Regions from separate parts of the Peribacillus sp. FSL H8-0477 genome, predicted to be linked through region 2. Evidence: riboswitches for the same ligand, from Rfam matches in the RefSeq annotation. Region 2 holds a riboswitch; each other region holds the start of a gene.

Region 1 (3,589 bases), 840 kb from region 2:
AATTCCTATGGCAGCACTTGTGGCCGTTATGATTATGGTTTCAATCGGAACCTTTGACTGGTCATCATTAAAAAGACTTCATTTAACACCTAAGAGTGATACCTTTATTATGCTAGTCACTGTATTTACTGTTGTCTATACACATGATCTTTCCAAGGGTGTTTTCACCGGTGTCATTTTAAGCATGATCTTTTTCTCAGCAAAACTATCTCGGGTTCATATCGAAAAGATTCAAACTTCAACAGATGTCACCTATCAAGTGACGGGGCAGCTTTTCTTTGCATCTGTAAGTGACTTCGTTAATAAATTGACAGCCCAAGAGTCGGTGAAGACCATTATCATTGATTTCTCTCATTCCCGCTTGTGGGATGATTCAGCGGTCGGTGCTGTAGATAAAGTCGTTTTAAAATACCGAGAGCAAGGGAAAACCGTTCACATCATCGGCCTTGACAGGGCAAGCAGTGACTTAATTGAACGCCTCGCTATTTTTAATAAAGAGCTGCCTAAAGCCAGTAATTCCTAACCGTATAATCAAAGGAACCATTGCACATACTAATTCCCTCTACAGATAAATGTGAAGGAGGATTACTACTTGCAAGAGGAAAACGATTATACAGCCGCCAGTCTTTCTGAGGATTTAGTTAATGAAGTAAAGAGTTTTGAGGATAAGCTCGGTAAGCAGGTTAATAAAGATGTGATTGTGATTGCCTATGAAAAAGAAAAAAATGAAACAAATTAAAAAAACGAACGTATCGCTACTCAACGATACGTTCGTTTTTTTAGTTTGAAAGGATATTTGTCAACACAGGGACGATTTGTTTTTTACGTGAAACGACCCCTTTAAGAACAGCTAGGTTATTAAACAGTTCGACATCATATGCCTTTTCAACAGCGTCTGTCTTGCTGCCAAGTGCGAGCACTACTGAGTCATTAATCAGAATATCAGTAACAACAAATAGGAATAAATCAAGATTCCTTTCAAAAACAACTGCTGAGATGGCCGCTTCTAATTCTGTCTGCATAGCCATTACTTCGTTTGTATCAACAGCATTTACTTGGGCAATGACAACTTTCGCATCACCCATTGCAAATTCCTTTGCATCAAGGGTAATCAGCTGTTCAATTGTTTTTCCACTTAAATCAGCGCCTGCCTTAAGCATCTCTAAACCGTAGCTTTCAGCATCTACACCCGCAATTTCTGCCAGTTCAAATGCAGCGGCTGTATCTTGTTCAGTACAAGTTGGTGATTTAAATAGCAAGGAATCTGAGATGATTGCTGATAGCATTAATCCAGCAACTTCCTTTGGTATTTCAAGACTGTTTTCTTTATAAATCTTATTCAATATAGTAGCCGTACAACCAACAGGTTCTGCACGATAATATAAAGGGTCACTTGTTTCAAAGTTAGCAATACGGTGATGGTCGATTACTTCAAGAATTCGCACTTGATCAATATCATCTGCACTTTGCTGACGTTCGTTATGGTCAACAAGAATAACAGCATCTGCTTCGATAGCAACCTTTTCAACTAAACGAGGTGCGTCAAATTTAAATGTATCGAGCGCAAATTGTGTTTCTCCATTTACTTCTCCAAGACGAACCGGCTCTGCGTCCATACCTAATTGTTTTTTCAAATCAGCATATGCAATTGCTGAACAAATCGTATCTGTATCTGGATTTTTGTGTCCGAAAACGAGTACTTTTTCCACGTGAATGCTCCTTCAATTAAAAATATAGTTTACTTTTTATAAAGTGTTATGTTTATTTTATCACATTTTTTCACCGATTCATTCGAGAAATGATTCTAAGTACATTATGAGGAGTTTCCCAATCATTTCGTCCTTACCCATAATGACCTTAACGATTATAACAAGTTCAAATGGAGTTTAGCAATTGATTCCTTCCTCCTAAGAAATAAATTCCGAAGTTCAAATGAAAATGGTTGTATTTTTCTCAGAGATAGCTTACGATTATAGTAGCTCAAATCACAAGATATAGATTAATTTACTAAAAACATAACTATATATAGAAAACGCTAGATTAGGTGCCGGAAACGGCTGAAAAGGGAAACCGGTGTAATCCCGGTACTGTCCCCGCAACTGTAAGTGTGACGAAATGAGATGACCACTGTATCAATGAGATACGGGAAGGGCTCAAAGTAGGGTGATCACGAGTCAGGAGACCTGCCTAAACTTGCTTAAGTTTCTTGTTCTTCGGGGGTTGAGATGATGAAACGATGGTGTAATGCCTTCTTTCATGTTTCCTTACACTTATCGTTTAATCCGCTCACAATCCTTGAGCGGATTTTTTTATGTTTAAAAACTAGGAGGATTCATTTTATGACCCAAACAACAACCATAAATAACAACTCGCAGCAATTCACTATATTGTCCAAGCAATTTGAAGGACGTCTAGACATGAAATCATTCGAAACTAGGTTTCAAAAATGGCTGGACAGACAGTCTGATGCTAGTGAAGCAAAAGTATCAAGAAAGTTGATACAAATGGCCCTCGAGAAAGTCGATATCGATGCACCTGATTGGACGTTTGCTGCTGCCGCTCAGCTGCTTCATTCCATGTACAGAGAGTCTCGTGCTAACCGCGGTGAAAAGACTTCCTACGGTTCCTTTTACGGATTGCTTCAGCAGCTTTCCACCCCACAAATGGGTCAACGCTACTCTGTATATAAGCCCGAATTGTTAGCTTCATACTCTAAAGAAGAGATTGAGGAACTTGAATCAGCCATTGACCCTGAAAAAGACAAATTATTCTCTTATATCGGTCTGTATTTACTCAATGACCGTTATCTGGCTCGTCCAGAGAAAGACGCTGTTTACGAACTTCCTCAAGAACGGTTTATGATCATTGCGATGGAAATTATGCGCAACGAACCATCAATGCGAATTCAGCTTGTCAAAGAAGCCTATTGGGCCATGTCAAATCTCTATATGACCGTAGCCACCCCCACTCTTTCAAATGCAGGAAAATCGCATGGTCAATTGAGTTCTTGTTTCATAGATGCCATTGATGATTCGATTGACGGCATTTATATGGCAAACTATGATGCAGCAAAAGTGTCTAAATTCGGCGGTGGGGTCGGGCTATATGCAGGTAAAATACGTGCTCTGGGTTCTGATATTCGAGGTTTTGCTGGGAACAGCTCAGGTACTACACCTTGGATCCGTTTATTTAATCAAACAGCTGTTAGTGTTGATCAGCTTGGACAACGCAAAGGTGCCATTGCGATTTATCTTGATGTCTGGCACAAGGATATTTTAAGCTTCCTTGATTTAAAAACACAAAATGGTGATGACCGCTTGAAAGCTCATGATATTTTCACGGGTGTCTGCATCCCGGATTTATTTATGGAAGCTGTTCGTGACCGGTCTGATTGGTATCTCTTTGACCCGCATACCGTAAAAGAAACACTCGGGTTCTCTCTTGAAGATCATTTTGATGAAGTGAAAGGTCAAGGAAGCTTCCGCAAACAGTATGCAATAGCCGTTCAAGCTGCCGAAGATGGAACATTACCGCACTTTTCTTTTGAGAAAATCCCTGCCATTACAATCATGAAGAATATCATGATTTC
Region 2 (3,589 bases):
ATTATCTATTTCTACGAAGCAATGTTAGGAAGGAATGGGGGAAACTTTCTCCATCTTCTTCGATTTTACCCTACCTTTGTTTTGGAGGGACAGTTGCTTATTTTGGAGCACAAATTTTTGAGTTGGAATGGCTATATGGGATTACTCTATATTCGGTAATTGGAGTTTTAGTAAGTGAACGGCAGCTAAATATAGCTAAAAAGATCGTTTTAGGCGTTTTTATTCTTTTTCTACTATCTGTTTTTCGTGTGCCAACAGATGATTCGTTTAAGGAGTATATCAGCAGTAAAGATAGCTACCAATGCATACGTGATTACGAATGTGTAAAAATAACATCTAAGAAAACACCTGATGGTCGGCAAGAAACAGTAGTGGAAATTCTTAAGATTAAGGGGCGCTTTTTTGAATGGAAGCTGTTTTATGCTATAGGCTCCCTGACACTTGAGAATGATAAAGGAGAAGAAGAGACATTGAGAGGATTTAATATTGCTGGATTTTGGTATGATCGATAGACCAAACATGCCCCAGTGAGTAGGAGAAAAAGAAGCCGAGATACTCGGCTTCTTTTTTGCTCTCTTATGGGAGATAAAGCAGAATATTGTAAAATTATAGTATAATATAGTTATATTTACTAATTTTAATTATTGGTTATTTATTAGGAAAAGGGGTTGTGGTTTGTTTGAATCATTATATTTGTGAGACTTGTGGGGTTCAGTATGAATGCTCTAATGAAGTACCTGAAGAATGTATGATTTGCGGGGAGGAAAGACAGTATATTAGTTCGAAAGGCCAGACTTGGACAACCTTGGATAAGATGATCGAAGAGGGTGCATATAAGAATACAATTCTTGTGGAAGAAGAACACTTATATAGCATAAACACTCATCCAGGTTTTGGAATTGGACAAACGGCTTATCTGATAAAAGAGAAGCAGTTTAATTTATTGTGGGATTGTATAACCTATCTTGACCAAACGACGATAAGACATATTGAAGATTTAGGTGGAATTGATGCGATAGCTTTATCTCATCCTCATTATTATTCTAGTCAAGTAGAGTGGGCTGAAGCTTTTAACAGCCCCATTTATATTCATGAAGATGATAGAGAATGGGTGACGAGACCCAGTGAACATATCATTTTTTGGTCTGGTGAGTCATTTGAATTGCAAGAGGGTATCATCCTGCAGCGAATAGGAGGTCATTTTAAGGGAGGTACAATTTTGGAATGGAAAAATGGAAATAGTCAGAAGGGAGTTTTATTAACAGGGGATATTATTCGAGTTGTAGCTGACCGGGAATGGGTAAGTTTTATGTACAGTTATCCGAATTTTATTCCCCTTCCAAGTAATAATGTAGAAAGGATTTCACGCAGAATAAGAGAATGCAAATTTGATAAATTATATGACGCATTCAATCGTGTGATTAAAGAAGAGGCCAAGCATAGAGTACAAAAGTCGGCATCACGATATATAGAAGCAGTAAACGGAACGTTATTTACGACATAAATGGAGAAAACAGCAGTGATTAAATCCTGAATATGGTATACTAACTGTAAATGAATAAACTCGCAGAAAAAGGGTGCTGAATAGTTCAGCGCAATAGGGAATTCGGTGTAAATCCGAAGCTGTTTCCGCAACTGTAAGTGCTAATGAAATAAGAGAAAACCACTGTTTTTCTAATGAATGAGGACGAAACTGCTGTTCATTAGAGATAAATGGGAAGGTTCTTAGAGTAAAATGATGCACAAGCCAGGAGACCTGCCCTTTTTTGATCGTATTTTGCTCTTCGGAAGTTAGGAGGATTGTATGGCGTATACCTCCTTTTTTGCGTGTTTAAAATAGGAAGTTATGCCGGCCAATATCCTTTGGCCGGCTTTTCGTTGTGGCTTTTTAGCTAAAAATACAGCGGTTTATTCATTACTTTTACCTATTAAGGAGGGTACTCATTTTGACTAAGAAAGATTTTCGTTTTATGTGCTATCCATACATGCGTGAGTCAATTTCCACTGTGGATTTTGAAATTAGGACGGATTCACTGACTACACGTATTGGTTTAGCGGCTTCATTAACAAAAGACATATCTGTTATATACAATGATCTATTGTACTTATGTGATATGGGGTATAACTTAAATGGCTCAGTACGCGGACGCATTGGTATTACCCAGGAGGACTTGAATCGCTTAAGTACGATGTACGATTTTTATCGCGAACAAGTCAAGGAATCCATTGAAACCTTTGTGCTTCCACAAGGAACAACAGCGGCTTGCGTCCTGCATACTTGCCGCAGTGAGGCAAAGAAATCAGTTCGTGCGCTCCATAAAGTCAGCACAGAACAAAAAATTCCTAGGATTCTTTTTGATTACACCCACTTGCTTGCCAATGTTTTCTTTGTTATGGCTGTCTATGTTAATAAATTGCATGGTGTAGAAGAAATCCCTCATATCAGTATTTGCTATGACGTTACACCTATGTAGATGTTCCAGAGAAATAGTAACTTTAGAAAAGTGGGGAAAAATGATGAAAAACACGAAATGGTTAATTGTACTTCTTCTCTCGGTCTTTTTTATTTTAGCAGGCTGCGGCAATGAAGAAACTGAAAATAAATCAGATAAAGGGACTGAAACCAACACTGAAACGGCAGTCAATCAGGAGTTACCGTATACGATAACAGATGATATGGGAAAAGAAGTAACGTTTGAAAAAGTTCCAGAAAAAGTAGTATCACTTCAGCCAAGCAATACCGAAATTCTATTTGCATTAGATGCCGGGGATAAAGTGATTGGAGCTACTGAATTTGATGATTACCCAGCTGAAGCAGCAAAAATCGAACGTGTATCTGATTCAATGACGATCAATGCTGAAAAGATTATCGCCCTGAAACCCGATGTTGTCATTGCCTATACAATCGGTGACATGGATACGTTAAAACCACTTGAAGATGCTGGAATAAAAGTATTCGTTATTCAATCTGCTACATCTTTTGAAGAGGTATACAGCGATATAAATCAAATAGCCCAAGTCATGAATGTAGAAGAAAAAGGCAGTGAATTAATAAAAACGATTAAAAAGAAGATTACCGATGTATCAGACAAAGTAGCAAACGTAAATAAAACTGCTATCTACTTTGAAATCAGTCCATCACCTGAATTATATACAGCTGGGAATGGAACATTTCAAAATGAAATTCTTGAAAAAGCGGGAATTGCGAATATCTTTGACGATCAAGAAGGATGGCCAAGTGTATCTGAAGAAGAAGTTATCAAGCGTAATCCAGCAGTTATCACAACAACCGTAGGTTATATGGAAGATCCGGTCGGTGAAATAAAATCCCGAAAAGGATGGGAGTCTATTAGAGCTGTTACGGAAGGGAAGATATATCAATTTGATGAAAGCATGATGAGCCGACCTGGACCGCGAATAGGGGACGCTGTTGAATTAGCTGCTAAAACTATTTATCCCGATGTATTTAAATAAGGAATAAAAAAAATCATCCTTCTTTATGGAGGATGATTTTTTATTCCTTATCTATTGAACTTCTATAACAAAGACATAACTTGCATCTCCTTTTTCCCAACTTGCAAAGATATCA
Region 3 (3,589 bases), on a different contig from region 2:
ACATATTGATCAAAAAACTTTTTAAAAATATATTCCTTAATGCCAATGTATTTTGTTGCTTTGGAGGCGATCTCAGGGAGTTCATTTACCAACCAAGCGATTTTGGACAATGGTGACATCGGATGAATAGGTGTTCCAGTCCGTTTATAAATCTCATGCCCATTCAACTGATTTTTGATTTTACGAGACCATGCTTCGCTTCGGTTATCTGCCCAAGTAATACAGGGTGTGAGTGGTTGGTCCTGTTCATCCATTGCTATGACGCTATGCATAGCACTACTGAATGAAATAAAGGATAACGTCTTATTAGAGTGAAGCTTCATAATCGTTGAAAGGGCTTGCAAAACAGCTTGGAAAATTTCTTCTGGGTTTTGTTCAGCTGTGGAACTATCCGGCGTGTGAAGGGGGTAACCGATATTTGCTTGCTGGATTACTTCGCCTTTTTCACTAAATAAGACAGCTTTCGTACTCGTTGTACCAATATCTATACCTACCATATAATCAGTCATTATCGAGCCCAACTCCTTTAGCTAGCATTTGCTGTGACATCCATAAATCGTCTACTTTTCCTTGAACATCATCAAAATTCTTATGTAAAGACTTAATCATGAGTGAGCGATCTTTTGCTTTAATAGCCTCAATATAAAGAGCATGATTTTCCATTATTCGTGTGAAGTCATTGTATGTTTCCTGGAAACGACCCCGCATTGACAAGAGAATAAAACTTTCCATGACGGGTTTTAAATTGTTCCAAATCATTAAGATATGGGAGTGGTTGACTGATCGGATAATGGTTTCATGGAATAATAGATCCTGATATGAAAACTCGTCCGCATCACGATATTTTATAGCAACGTGCATCATTTCAAGAATTTTACTTAGTTCTTTGGTTAAATCATCGGTGTCTATTCTGACAAGTCGTTCAAATACAAACGATTCGATAAGGAGACGTACATCGTAAATTTCATTAATATCTTTTTCTGTTAAACCTATAACGACAGCACCCATTCTTTCTAGACGAATGATGTTTTCAGATGCTAGTTTTTTTAGTGCATCTCGGACAGGGGAACGACTCGCAGCAAAATCTGCTGCCAATTTATTTTCCGATAGTATGGCACCGCTTTCAATTAATCCGGCGATAATACGCATTCTTAGCTCGCATGTTATCCGCTCACCCACTGATGCCTTTAACAGCCATTTTTCTGGGTATAGAAAATTAGTAGATTCAGACATGATGTCACCTTCTTTGCTATTCATTCAAGTACACTTGTATACAAGTATTATAATCAAGCTATTTTAGAATGCAAGCGTTTTATTTATCTATTCAGAACATGTATAAGGTAAAATTAGATAGGATTCGTATTTAAGTCTGTTAAGACAGTTTTTAACAAGAAATTTACTATTCAGTAAAGGAAATCCGTTCGAAATACAGGTTATAGTGTATAATCGACATACATAAAAAAATCATATAAGTTAAGAAATAGGTGTCTTTTTTATAAAGACTTAAAAGGGAAGTTGGTGTCATTCCAACGCGGTCCCGCCACTGTAAATGGGGTAAACGGCATAGCCACTGTAGTTCCTATGGGAAGGCGTCGTGTGCAATACCCATGAGCCAGGAGACCTGCCTGTTTTCGTGCACTTTTTATACCTGCGAGGATAGGTTGGTGTGTGGCTTTTTTCTATTTGTCATAATCGGCCATACAACAATCTCCAATTCATATTGGGGATTTTTTATTTGTGCAGCAAAGACTGGGAGGATTTAAAAAATGAGAAAATTAGGCATGAAGCTATTTGCAGGTATTTTGGTCATCGGGATCTTGACAGGCTGCGGCAGTGAAGTAGAGGAGAAGCAGCAACAGTCCACTTCAGAGATGGATAGAGGTGAAACAGCGGTATTTCCTGTGACATTGAAGGATGCAACGGGTGAACAGGTTACTATTGAACAAGAACCACAAAAAATCGTTTCACTTATTCCAAGCAATACTGAGATAGCCTTTGCTATGGATCTAGGTGAAAAAATTGTCGGTGTCTCAGATTATGATAATTATCCAAAAGAAACCGCTGATATTGAGAAAATAGGAGACCTTGAATTTAATATAGAAAAAATTATTTCCCTGAGTCCTGATCTAGTGTTAGCCCACGGGTCCACATTGAATAGTGCGAAGGAAGGTCTGCAACAACTGAAGGATTCAGGTATTTCAGTAGTAGTCATCAATGATGCAGCAAACTTCGAGGATGTCTATACATCTATTGAGATGCTTGGTAAGGCAACAGGAGCCGATCATAAAGCAAACGTTCTTATTGATGAAATGAAGACAAAGTTACGTACTATCGAAGAAAAAGCTGCAGAGATTAAACCGCATGAACAAAAGAAAGTTTTAGTGGAGGTTTCCGGATCTCCAGAGATATATGTGACGGGAAAAAACACCTTCATGGATGAAATGCTGAAGCTGATCAACGCGAAAAATGCCGCAGCCGATCAAGAGGGCTGGGCTAAGATGGAAGAGGAATCGATGATTGAAGAGGATCCGGATGTCATTATTACGACGTATGGCCGTTATGTAGATGATGTAACAAGCGATATTTTAAATCGTAATGGTTGGGAAGCAGTCACTGCTATTAAAGAAAAACAGGTGGTTGACGTGGATGAAGATCTTGTTACTCGTTCAGGTCCAAGGCTGGCAGAGGGAGTAGATGAACTTGCCAAAGCGGTCTATCCAGACGTATTTAAATAAAAAAGTAATCTACGTGCTGGCAATCGCCTTTTTGACAGCGTCGTTCCTTGCAGGAGTTTCAATCGGTGCGGTTTCTGTGCCAATCATGGATTTGCTGAAAATACTTGCTAAAGAAATTCTGAACTTCCCTATTGAACAGACGAATGAAATGTATACCAATATTGTTATGAATATTCGTTTACCGCGGGTTATTTTAGCTGGACTTGTCGGGGCCTCATTGGCTGTTTCAGGGGCTGCTTTTCAGGGGCTTTTGCGAAACCCATTAGCCGACCCATATACACTCGGTGTTTCATCAGGAGCATCGTTAGGCGCGGTGATTGTGTTGTTTTTCTCCTTCTCTTTGCCGATAATCGGTCCGTTTACACTTCCGGTATTTAGTGTGTCGTTTTCATTTGCGACCATTTTTGCCGTTCTGTTTTTTGCCCGGAAAATTGACAGGTCAATGAAAGTTGAATCGATTATCTTAACCGGTATTATTTTCAGCTCATTTCTAGGGGCATTTATCTCGTTGATGATTGCGTTAACGGGTAATGAACTGCGGCAGATTATTGGGTGGCTGCTGGGCAGTGTGTCGATGCGAGGCTGGAGTTATATCACGATTATCCTGCCTTTCTTCCTAGTTGGTGTACTAGTCTTGATGCTGAATGCAAAGGAATTGAATGCTCTATCCTTTGGGGAAGACAGGGCACAGCATCTGGGAGTAAATGTGAAACGCCGCAAGCTGACGATTCTAACTGCCGGAGCATTGCTGACTGGAGCAGCTGTAGCGGTTTCAGGAACGATTGGTTTTGTTGGTCTGGTCGTGCCGCATTTTATCCGGCAGTTATGCGGTCCCGATCATAAACATTTATTGC
Region 4 (3,589 bases), 920 kb from region 2:
GGCGGTTTCACACAGCGAGAACCGTAAGATTGAACCCAGCCATTTTTTAAAAAGACAAAGCCTCCCAATCTTTCTCCAAAATATTCAACCATATCGGTTCGCTCGAATTCCCCATGGACAAAAACATCAAGCCCAATATCTTCTTGAATCTGTATCCAATTTTTGATTTCTTCGTTTATGAAAGATTCATATTCAGAAGCATTCCATTCATTTCGTTTAAAGTGGCTTCGAGCCTTCTTGACTTTGGCTGTCTGTGGAAAACTACCGATTGTCGTAGTAGGTAGAAGAGGAAGCTTAAAAATGGCTTGTTGCTTTTGGTACCGTTCTTTAAATGGGAGGTTCCTGCTGTAGCTTCTAGACTGTGCTGCTTCGGCTTGTTCCTGAACAACGAAATTATTTCTAGTCTCAGAATTTGCTAGTTTGGCTAAAGCGGCCTGCTGAGCGTCGAACTGAAGTCGGACAGAATTGATTCCTTCATTTAATCCTTTAGTAAGAAGGGAAATTTCTTGTAATTTTTGATCGGCAAAGGACATCGCTTCTTTGATTTCTGATGTAAGCAGGGTTTCGTTATCTGTTGTAACCGGAACATGCAGCAGACTGCTGGAAGGTTGAATCCAAAGGTTATCCTTAGAGACAAAGCGGCTGATAGTTGAAAGTAGATCGACTTTAGCTGGTAAATCAGCCCGCCAAATATTTTGACCATCAATCACACCAGCTCCGAGAATTTTATCTTTTGGGAAACCGAACTGTTTGAGACTTTGCAGATTACGTCCATTGTCATAGACAAAATCGAGTCCAATTCCTTGAACAGGGAGTTTAATCAACTCTTCATACCATTCAGCTCTATCAAAGTAGGTTTGCAGCAAGATATGTAAGGATGGGGCAGCTAGTTGTAATTGTTCATAGAGATAGGTAATTGTTTTCATTTCTTCTTTAGCAAGAGAGGTGACAAGAATCGGTTCATCGATTTGTATCCACTGTACCCCTTCCTGTTCAAGCTCCTGTAAAATTTGTTTATATAAAGGCAGGAGACGCAGAATAATGGACGGTAGGTCTTTTTTATTGTAGCCCTTGGACAGCTTAATAAAAGTATAAGGACCTATTAGAACCGGTTTTCCTTCGATACCCAGCTGTTTCTTTGCTTCCCGATAGGCAGCCAGAGGTTTGTTTTCCAACAGTTTGAGCTGACTGTTTTCGATTTCTGGAACAATATAGTGATAGTTTGTATTGAACCATTTTGTCATCTCCGCTGCCACTTCATTTTGATTACCCCTGGCCATTGAATAATAAATGGAAAGAGGTACTTTACCGCCTGTATAGTCAGAGTACCTTTTAGGGACAAGACCGAACATCACAGCTGTATCCAGCATTTGATCATATAGGGTAAAGTCGTTTACGGGTATCCACTCAATGCCGTGGTCTTTTTGTTTTTGTAGATTGGCTAGGCGGATTTCGGTCATTTTTTCTTGAAAGTCACTTTCTGTTAGGCTTCCTGCCCAATATGCTTCCAGTGCTTTTTTCCATTCTCGATTTTCTCCGATTCGCGGATATCCTAGATTTGAGCTTTTCATATTGTTCTCCTCCTATACGATATAAACCGACTTTTTCTATTTTAAAAACAAAAAAGGCATTCCCAGCTCTTTTAGAAAGAGTTAGAAATACCTAAAGAAAGGTATGCAGTTATACCTGTGTCTTCTCATTATCTAACACCTCCCTATCCTTCGTAGGTTAAAAACAGTGTTGTCGAAACAGGCAGGTAACCTGACTTAAGGAAATGTTAGTTAATTTCCAATTACAGTGGCGGGACCGTGCCGGAATTTACCGGACTTCCCTTTTAATCCTTTGATATGAGTATCAGAGGAACCTGTTTCCACATTATAAAATTATTAAAAAAGTTTGAAAATTTAAGTAATGATAGCATGAAATGATTTTACTGGTCAACCCAATCTGGGTGAATGGTGCTTACGGCGCATAGATGAAAAGTAATGACTGGAATTTTTTCTTTCATATAAAGAATGAATAGGTAGTAGACATAAGATATAGGACAGAATGGGAAAAGAGGAAGGACATGATTTTTTATTTATTAATGCTTGCCATTATTCTTTGTATGATTATGAGCGTCCGTACTTTGTTTTTATCTTCCATATATAAAAAAAGGTTATCACTAGAAACCCTGGCATGGGCTACGAATTTATATACCACTATCTTAATTGGCTTTGCAATGATTTATCTATTATTTGAATTGAGAAATCATATGGTGATTCTAGATGGAGGGCATCGTGTGGCAGGTGATTTCTTTCAACAGATGGAAACATCCTTTTATTTCAGTGCGATGACCATGTTTTCTGTAGGTTATGGTGATATCAGCCCTATTGGGATAGGAAGAATGATTGCTACTGTTCAGGCATTTATTGGATATACACTTCCAGTCGCATTTGTTATTCGTACAGTCATTGATTACGAGGAAAAGAATCGAAAAGACCTCTGATAGTTGTTTTTATCTAATGGATTCGGTAATCTTTACCTAGAAGAAAGAGGAGGATGTATGATGAGTTTACAAATTGGAGAGAAAGCTCCAGAATTTACATTGCACGCTAATAATGGACAAGAAGTATCGTTAACCGATTTTAAAGGAAAAAATATTATTCTCTATTTTTATCCAAAGGATATGACACCAGGCTGCACAACGGAAGCGTGTGATTTTCGTGATCAGCATGAAAAGTTTGAAGAATTAAATGCTGTGATCTTAGGTATCAGCCCAGATCCTATTTCCCGGCATGAAAAATTCATTGAAAAGCATGGCCTGCCGTTTTTATTACTTGCAGACGAAGATCATGAAGCGGCTGAACAATATGATGTGTGGAAATTAAAAAAGAATTTTGGTAAGGAATATATGGGAATTGAACGTTCAACATTTTTAATTAATAAAGAAGGAAACCTCGTAAAGGAATGGCGTAAGGTGAAAGTCCAAGGTCATGTAGAGGAAGCTTTGGAATATTTGAGGAAAGAGCAGTAAGCGGAGGGTATTATGAGAGATACTAGGCTTGTTAACTTAGCAAAAATGTTAATTCATCATTCAGTCAAGTTAAAAACAAAAGAGAGGGTCTTAATTCGCGGCCATTATAACGCTAAGCCGCTTATGAAGGAACTCATAGATGAGGTATACCAACTGGGAGCCTATCCGTATATAGAATTACTGGATGATGAACTGGATAAGCATTTGGCACTGGGCTATGAAAAAGAACAATTAGAGACAGCAGCGAAATGGGCTATGCAAAAATACCGAGATATTGATGCCGTTATTATTGCTTATGGTGAGGAAAATGATGCTGAAATGGCAGAAGTGCCTATGGATAAGCATAGACTCCGCGGCCAGGCAATGAAGGAATCGACCTTTTTCTACGTAAATAACCGTCGTTGGGTTCTTCTTAATTATCCAACTCGTGGTCTTGCACAAAAAGCGGGAATGAGCTTTAGCCGGTTCGAAGACTATTTACTAGATGTCAGTTCGGTTGATTATCAAAAAATGAACCAAGCTATGCAGCCGCTGAAAGAACTTATGGAGCGTACGGATAAAGTTCGGCTTGTA

The links. Region 2 has a riboswitch for cobalamin ahead of MHI18_RS19345 (hypothetical protein). Riboswitches for the same ligand answer to the same signal wherever they lie in the genome.
Region 1: linked by a shared signal. The riboswitch ahead of MHI18_RS15320 (ribonucleoside-diphosphate reductase subunit alpha) and the one ahead of MHI18_RS19345 (hypothetical protein) in region 2 are both predicted to bind cobalamin.
Region 3: linked by a shared signal. The riboswitch ahead of MHI18_RS10890 (ABC transporter substrate-binding protein) and the one ahead of MHI18_RS19345 (hypothetical protein) in region 2 are both predicted to bind cobalamin.
Region 4: linked by a shared signal. The riboswitch ahead of metE (5-methyltetrahydropteroyltriglutamate--homocysteine S-methyltransferase) and the one ahead of MHI18_RS19345 (hypothetical protein) in region 2 are both predicted to bind cobalamin.

The regions. Positions count from the first base shown of each region.
Region 1 is NZ_JBBODE010000002.1:730,598-734,186, reverse strand. Features, by position in the region: gene MHI18_RS15335 (SulP family inorganic anion transporter) at 1-523, shown strand, start outside; gene MHI18_RS15330 (hypothetical protein) at 593-739, shown strand; gene MHI18_RS15325 (manganese-dependent inorganic pyrophosphatase) at 780-1,709, opposite strand; cobalamin riboswitch at 2,026-2,205, shown strand; gene MHI18_RS15320 (ribonucleoside-diphosphate reductase subunit alpha) at 2,340-3,589, shown strand, end outside.
Region 2 is NZ_JBBODE010000002.1:1,566,659-1,570,247, forward strand. Features, by position in the region: gene MHI18_RS19335 (hypothetical protein) at 1-512, shown strand, start outside; gene MHI18_RS19340 (MBL fold metallo-hydrolase) at 680-1,504, shown strand; cobalamin riboswitch at 1,559-1,778, shown strand; gene MHI18_RS19345 (hypothetical protein) at 1,971-2,474, shown strand; gene MHI18_RS19350 (ABC transporter substrate-binding protein) at 2,515-3,474, shown strand; gene MHI18_RS19355 (hypothetical protein) at 3,526-3,589, opposite strand, start outside.
Region 3 is NZ_JBBODE010000001.1:2,167,234-2,170,822, reverse strand. Features, by position in the region: gene gntK (gluconokinase) at 1-509, opposite strand, end outside; gene MHI18_RS10895 (GntR family transcriptional regulator) at 502-1,233, opposite strand; cobalamin riboswitch at 1,466-1,643, shown strand; gene MHI18_RS10890 (ABC transporter substrate-binding protein) at 1,767-2,735, shown strand; gene MHI18_RS10885 (FecCD family ABC transporter permease) at 2,701-3,589, shown strand, end outside.
Region 4 is NZ_JBBODE010000002.1:641,837-645,425, forward strand. Features, by position in the region: gene metE (5-methyltetrahydropteroyltriglutamate--homocysteine S-methyltransferase) at 1-1,571, opposite strand, end outside; cobalamin riboswitch at 1,735-1,883, opposite strand; gene MHI18_RS14800 (ion channel) at 2,069-2,488, shown strand; gene bcp (thioredoxin-dependent thiol peroxidase) at 2,549-3,016, shown strand; gene MHI18_RS14810 (aminopeptidase) at 3,029-3,589, shown strand, end outside.